Regions from separate parts of the Streptomyces yamdrokensis genome, predicted to be linked through region 1. Evidence: riboswitches for the same ligand, from Rfam matches in the RefSeq annotation. Region 1 holds a riboswitch; each other region holds the start of a gene.
What was found. A riboswitch is a leader RNA that binds a small molecule or an ion and turns the genes downstream of it on or off. The one in region 1 is predicted to bind cobalamin.
Positions count from the first base shown of each region.

Region 2: linked by a shared signal. The riboswitch ahead of ACWZEH_RS06785 (cobalamin biosynthesis protein) and the one ahead of ACWZEH_RS23425 (ribonucleoside-diphosphate reductase subunit alpha) in region 1 are both predicted to bind cobalamin.
Region 3: linked by a shared signal. The riboswitch ahead of ACWZEH_RS27195 (energy-coupling factor ABC transporter permease) and the one ahead of ACWZEH_RS23425 (ribonucleoside-diphosphate reductase subunit alpha) in region 1 are both predicted to bind cobalamin.

Region 1 covers NZ_CM132679.1:5,232,506-5,234,755, forward strand. Annotated here, with positions in the region: gene ACWZEH_RS23425 (ribonucleoside-diphosphate reductase subunit alpha) at 1-931, opposite strand, end outside; cobalamin riboswitch at 1,056-1,195, opposite strand; gene ACWZEH_RS23430 (GNAT family N-acetyltransferase) at 1,294-1,824, opposite strand; gene mctP (monocarboxylate uptake permease MctP) at 1,921-2,250, opposite strand, start outside.
Region 2 covers NZ_CM132679.1:1,649,554-1,651,803, reverse strand. Annotated here, with positions in the region: gene ACWZEH_RS06790 (cobyric acid synthase) at 1-282, opposite strand, end outside; gene ACWZEH_RS06785 (cobalamin biosynthesis protein) at 279-1,271, opposite strand; cobalamin riboswitch at 1,394-1,536, opposite strand; gene ACWZEH_RS06780 (hypothetical protein) at 1,680-1,901, opposite strand; gene ACWZEH_RS06775 (inorganic phosphate transporter) at 1,934-2,250, opposite strand, start outside.
Region 3 covers NZ_CM132679.1:6,114,486-6,116,735, reverse strand. Annotated here, with positions in the region: gene ACWZEH_RS27200 (ABC transporter substrate-binding protein) at 1-744, opposite strand, end outside; cobalamin riboswitch at 977-1,185, shown strand; gene ACWZEH_RS27195 (energy-coupling factor ABC transporter permease) at 1,216-1,965, shown strand; gene ACWZEH_RS27190 (energy-coupling factor ABC transporter substrate-binding protein) at 1,962-2,250, shown strand, end outside.

The DNA.
Region 1 (2,250 bases):
AGTGCCAGGTCTCCAGGTAGACCGCCGCCGCGCCCTTGCGCCGGCCGCCCTGGTTCACGGCGGCGACCGAGGCGTCCAGGGTCTTCAGGAACGGGACGATGCCGTTGGAGTGCCCGTTGGTGCCGCGGATCAGTGAACCCCGGGAGCGGACGCGGGAGTAGGAAAGGCCGATGCCGCCGGCGTGCTTGGAGAGGCGGGCCACCTGGTGGTAGCGGTCGTAGAGGGAGTCCAGCTCGTCCTTCGGGGAGTCGAGGAGGTAGCAGGACGACATCTGGGGGTGCCGGGTACCGGAGTTGAACAGGGTGGGGGAGGAGGGAAGGTACTCCAGGCGGCTCATCAGGCCGTACAGCGCGGCGACCTCGTCCACCGGCCGGACGTCCGTGTTCCCGGCGTCCTTCGCGAGGCCGGCGGCGACCCGCAGCAGGAAGTGCTGCGGTGTCTCCACGACCTTGCGGGTCACCGGATGCCGCAGCAGATAGCGGCTGTGCAGGGTGCGCAGCCCGAAGTAGCCGAAGCGGTCGTCGGCCTGCGGGTCGATCAGCGCGTCGAGTCGGTCCGCGTGCCCCAGGACGAACGCGGCGGTCCGGTCCGCGACGAGACCCTCACGGTGACCGGTCGCGATCGACGACGTGAACGACGTGACCCCCTGAGAGGCGGCCTCGGCGCGGATGCCGAGGGTCAGCAGCCGGGCGGCGAGCCGGGAGTGGACGGGGTCCTCGGAAATGAGTCCGGCCGCCGCCTCGGTGGCCAGCTCGCGCAGCTCGGTCTCGTCCGCGTGCGCGGACCGGCCGCGCAGCGCGGCGGCGGCGACCCGGCCGGGGTCGGCGCCCTGGAGGTCTGCGGTCAGCTCGGTCAGGGTCCGCAGCAGCGCGGCACCGGGGCCGTCGCTCACGTCGACCGCTGAAGCAGGATCGGCTGGCGCGATGGTCACGTGGGGCTCTCCCTCGCTCGGCACGGGGCCTCGCAAGGGCAGGGGGCAGCGCACGGGCACGCACACGCGCCACGCGTCCACCGGCCCATTCCACGAGGCCCGGACGTCGGGCACCCGGACCGGACGGCCGGGTGCACTGTCGGCAGGTCCTCGGACTCAAGCCCGTGCGGGCACACGGGAAACGTGAACACGCACAAGTACACCGTTGCGGGACAGTTCCGGATTCGCACCGGATTCCCCTGCGGCGACAGCGAGCATGAGCATACATCTTGTGCCGGGTGCTGTCGGCAGTCCCATATCTTGTGTCCCGGCGGGTATTGCGGCGCAGGGGCGAGCGGCGAGCGGCGAGGGGCGCAGGGGTGTCAGAGCGTCAGCTCATAGGTGAGCAGCGTGATGTCGTCCAGGTGCGGGACAGGGTTCCAGTCCCGCCCGGGAGAGCGGACGAAACCGAGACGCTCGTAGACGCGGTGGGCCGCACGCATCGTCCGCCGGGTCGACAGCACGACCCGTACGCACCCCTCCGTGGCCCGTGCCCGGTCGGCGCAGGCGCGGACGAGGGCCTCCCCGACACCCCGGCGCCGGGCGGCACGGGCGACCGCGAGCATCCGGATCTCCGCCTCGCCGGGCCCGGCGATGTCGGCCATCGGCCCGCCGCGCGGTACGAACGTCACCCCGCCCAGCACTCTCCCCGCGCCGCCCGCCTTTGCCCCGGTCCCCTCCACGGCGACCAGTACCCCGGCGGCCGCGGCCCGCCCGGCGACGTCCCTGAGCTCACCGAGGTACGCGTCGCTCTCCCCGAAGTCGAGCAGCCCGTCGCGCAGATAGGCCTGCGCGGTGATCTCACCGAGCTCCTCGAACTCGTACGGCTCCACCGGCCGGATGACGGTGTCCATGGGGCGAGTGTGCCCCACGGGTACGGCGAGGGGTCACCGGAGACATCCGGCGGCCCCTCGCCGTACCGCGTCAGTGTGTGCCCTCGCCGTACCGCGTCAGTGTGTGCCCTCGGCGGCCGTATCGACCTTGCCGGCCGTGTCCAGGGGCAGCTCGGTGCTGACCCCCGGGTCGCCCGCGTCCGCCGTGTAGTCCTGCGGCCGGGTCTCGTCGACGCCCTCGGGAGCCTTGACCGCCCTCAGGACGAAGGTCAGGGCGATCGTGACCAGAGCGTTGATCACGAAGGCGGTGAGGCCGATGTAGCCGATCTCGCCGATGCCCGGGATCTCCTGCGACGAACCGCCGAAGTGCTTCTGCGTCGGCGAGGCCACCCCGTACGCCGCGACCGTGCCGTAGAGCATGCCGACCGCCCAGCCAGCGAGCAGCGC
Region 2 (2,250 bases), 3.6 Mb from region 1:
GCCCAGCAGGACGACCTGGCTGCTCCGTTCCCCGCCGGGCTTGAGCAGCACCGGGTTCATCAGTGCGTGCGGCTCCACCCGGCAGGCCTGGGCCTGCATGGCCTGCGCCCGGCCGATCTCGGCGCCCTCCCGCGTCACGAACGAGTTCAGCGACATGTTCTGCGCCTTGAACGGCGCGACCTTGACGCCCTGCCGCACCAGCCACCGGCAGATCCCGGCGGTCACCACACTCTTGCCGGCGTCCGACGTCGTACCGGCGACCAGCAGGCCTCCACCGCTCATGACGTACGTCCCTTCCCGCGGCGCGCCGACCGCGTGACCGACCGCGTCACCGCTCGCACCACGGGCCGCGCGACGACGCCGGCACCGAGGGCCAGCCAGCCGACGCGGCGCGAGAGCCGTACCGCGCGGTCGATGTCCGCCACGGTCACGGCACGGCCGCCGCCGTTGAGGACGGGCCGGTGCTCGACCCGCCCGGCGTAGGACAGCGTCCCCCCGAGCCGCACGCCGAGCGCGCCCGCGAAGGACGCCTCCACGGGCCCGGCGTTGGGACTCGGATGTTCGGCGGCATCCGCGCGCCAGGCCCGCACGGCACCCCGCGGGTCCGGCCCGGCGGCCGAGGCGAGGACGGCGGTCAGCCGCGCCCCGGGCCACCCGGCGACGTCGTCGAGGCGCGCGGAGGCCCAGCCGTACCGCAGGTGGCGGGGGGACCTGTGGCCGACCATGGCGTCCAGGGTGTTGACGGCCCGGAACCCGAGCAGTCCCGGCACACCGGCGACGGCCCCCCACACCAGGGCGCCCACCACGGCGTCGGAGGTGTTCTCGGCGACGGACTCCACGACCGCGCGGGCGATCCCGTCGGCGTCCAGCGCCTGCGGGTCCCGCCCGCACAGGTGCGGCAGCCGCGCCCGGGCCGCCGCGACGCCCTCGGCGGTCCCGGACTCCAGGGCGCGCCCGATGGCGCGGGCCTCCCGGGCCAGCGACGTCCCTCCGACGACGGCCCAGGTGGCCGCGCCGGTGAGGGCGACGGAGGCGGCGGGGGAGGACCGTGCACAGCGGGCGGCCAGGCTCCCCAGAGCGACGGCCCCGCCGACGCAGACGGCGGTGTGCAGCGCGCCCCGGCCCCGGTCGTCCCGCCACAGCATGTGTTCCACGGCAGCCGCGGCCCGCCCGAAAGCGGCGACCGGGTGCCCTCGGCGGGGATCGCCGAGGAGCAGGTCGCCGAGGAGGCCGGCAGCGGCGCCGTACGCGAACGCGCGATCGGCACCCATGGGTTCAGCCGGTGAGGGATCCGGTGGGGATGGCCGCCCCGGGCGGGGGCGGGGCGTCGCTGGTCGACCTCGACAGGCAGCCGGGCATGGCGATATGTCCTCACTCAGGGTGTCCACGCCCTGGTTCGACGAGACCGGCGGCGAGAGTTCCTGGCTCCCGGGGTGGTTCACCCCGGTGACAGTGGCGGGACCGCGCCGGAATCGCACCGGCTTCCTCTCCTGCCGCCCGTATTGGCTTCGGCAGTCCACCATGGTCCGGAAGAACCGTCAACTTGCCGTTGACCTGCGAGGCTGAAGTGTGCTGAGGCCCACAGAGGGGTTCCGGAGGATGGACCCCGAAGGCGGCACGGGCACGGCGAACGGGCGGTACGGAGGCAACGTGCCCCGCACCGCCCGTCGGACGGACCGTCAGGCCATGATCAGGTGGATCCCGTATGCCACCGCCGCCGCGCACGCCGCGAAGCAGGCGTAGGCGCCGGTGACCGCGAGGGTCGCGGACCCGCCCCGGGCCGCAGCCCGTTCACGGTGGGACAGGCCGGTGATGCCCAGGGTGAACAGGGCCACCAGAGCCACGGTGACCACGAGGCTGACGCCGAAGACGGAACCGAGGGAGGCCCAGTCGATCTTCATGGTGCTCTTCTTCCTTCGCGTCCTGCTGGGGGTCAGACCGTGGTTTTGGCCGGAGGGGCCGTCGGGTCGGTGGGGGCCGGGACGGTGGCCGAGAGTTCGTCGCTCACGTGGCCCGCCGGCGGGGTGGCCACCGCGGCCATGGCCGCGGTCACGACGCCGCTCTGCTCCTCGTCGGTCTCGTTCACGTTGGTGTGGTCGATGACCTCGCGCCGGGAGATCTTCCAGATCGCCGCGCTGGAGCCGACCAGGAAGACGGCGACGAGGGCGGTGCCCCAGCTGCCGAAGCCGCAGATCCACTCGGCGATCGCCGCGACCAGGGCCGCCGCCGGCAGCGTCAGGCCCCAGGCGA
Region 3 (2,250 bases), 880 kb from region 1:
GCCGGAGCGCAGGCGGGTGGCGCGGACGTCGTCGTCGGCGATGACCGCCATGGTGAGCTTTTTCACCTTCGGGGCGCCGCCCCAGTAGTCCGGGTTCGCCTTGAAGGTGAGCTTCTCGCCCTTGCTCCAGCCGGTGAGGACGTACGGTCCGGTGCCGACCGGCTCGGTGTTGAAGGCGCCGGTGTTGGGGTCCTGCCCGGCGGTGATGTGCTCGGGGACGATGGGCAGGACGGTGCGGGCGGCGAAGGCCGCGTACGGGTACCTGAGGGTGAAGACGACCTTGTCGTCGCCGTCCGCGCGGACCTTCTCGACAGCGTCCAGTTCGCTCTTGGCGGTGTTGTTGGTCTTGTCGTCGAGCACCGTTTCGTACGTGTGGACGACGTCCTCGGCGGTGAGGGGTTCGCCGTCGCTGAACGTCACGCCGGAGCGCAGGGTGTAGGTGTAGGTGCGGCCGTCGTCGCTGATCTCGGGCAGGGCCTTCGCCAGGGCGGGCTCGAGTTCCAGGTCCGCGTCCCGGGCGAGCAGTCCGTCGAAGATCTTGGAGTTGCCGTCCTTGCCGTAGCCGAGCAGGGGGCTGAGGGTGTCGGGTTCGGAGGGAACGCCGATCACCACGGACTCGGCGGACCCGCCGCCGTCCGCACCGGCGTCCGAGCCGCCGGTCGGCGCCGAGCAGGCGGCGGCCAGCGCGAGCGCGGCGGCCGTGGTCGCCGCGCCGGTGGTACGCCGTATTCGTCGGGTCGTCATCGAACCTCACACCTCTGCTGACTGGAATACGTTGTTGCATATTAATTGCAGCAAGGTTCTGCCCAGGGCCCCGGCCCCTCATGCCGACGTTTCGGGGAACAGCGGCCGCCGGGTGCCGCCCCTGTCATCGGCGTGCGTCGGGTGTCAAGGCCGCAGGTGTGCGCCGGGGTACGAGCTGTGCGGCGCCGTCCGCGCGCCCCCGGCACCCGCTTGTCACCGGGCCGGAGCCGGTCTACTGTCGCCACGCCTTGGTGAACGGGAAATCCGGTGCGACACCGGTGCGGCCCTCGCCACTGTGATCGGGAAGTCCGGCTCCGGCCCCTGGTCCTGTCCCCGACAGGACCGACGGGCAGCCACTGGGTCCCCCCTGGGACCCGGGAAGGCGGAGTTCGGGCGGTGGTACCCGTCAGCCAGGAGACCGGCCAAGGCGCGTCAACCATCCACGAGGTGCTGGAGAGGGTCTGCCGAGTCATGCACATTGCCGAAGGTTTTCTGCCACCGGCGCACGCGGTCGCCTGGGGTGTCGCGGCGGCGCCGTTCGTCGTCCACGGCGCCCGGTCACTCATCCGTGAAGTCAGGGAACATCCCGAGAGCACGTTGTTGCTCGGCGCCTCGGGAGCGTTCACCTTCGTTCTGTCCGCGCTGAAACTGCCGTCGGTGACCGGGAGTTGCTCCCACCCCACCGGCACCGGGCTGGGCGCCATCCTGTTCCGGCCGCCGGTCATGGCGGTGCTGGGCACCATCACCCTGCTGTTCCAGGCCCTGTTGCTCGCCCACGGCGGGCTGACCACGCTGGGCGCCAACGTCTTCTCCATGGCGGTCGTCGGGCCGTGGGCGGGGTACGGCGTGTACCGGCTGGTCCGGCGGTACGGGGCGCCGCTGATGGCGGCCGTGTTCTGCGGCGCGTTCGTCGCCGACCTGTCCACGTACTGCGTCACCAGCGTGCAGCTGGCGCTCGCCTTCCCCGACCCGGGGAGCGGGTTCCCGGGCGCGCTCGGGAAGTTCGGCTCCATCTTCGCCGTCACGCAGATCCCGCTCGCGGTGAGCGAGGGGTTGTTGACCGTGCTGGTGATGCGCCTGCTGGTGCAGTCCAGCAGGGGTGAACTGACCCGTCTCGGCGTGTTGGTGGCCAAAGCCGCCCGCAACAGGCCTGCCGCGTCGGCGCCGGCGCCGGCGACGGCGGGGACGGGAACGGGAACGGAATCGGAGGTGGCGCGATGACCAGGAACGCGAGGATCAACACGCTGCTGCTGCTCGCCGTGGCCGCGCTCGCGGTGCTGCCGCTGGCGCTCGGGCTCGGCGACCACAAGGAGGAGCCGTTCGCCGGTGCGGACGGTGAGGCTCGGACCGCGATCACCGAGATCGAACCGGACTACGAACCGTGGTTCTCGCCACTGTACGAACCCCCGTCCGGTGAGATCGAGTCGGGGCTGTTCGCCCTCCAGGCCGCCGGCGGCGCGGGGGTCCTGGCGTACTACTTCGGGGTGCGGCGCGGACGCCGGCAGG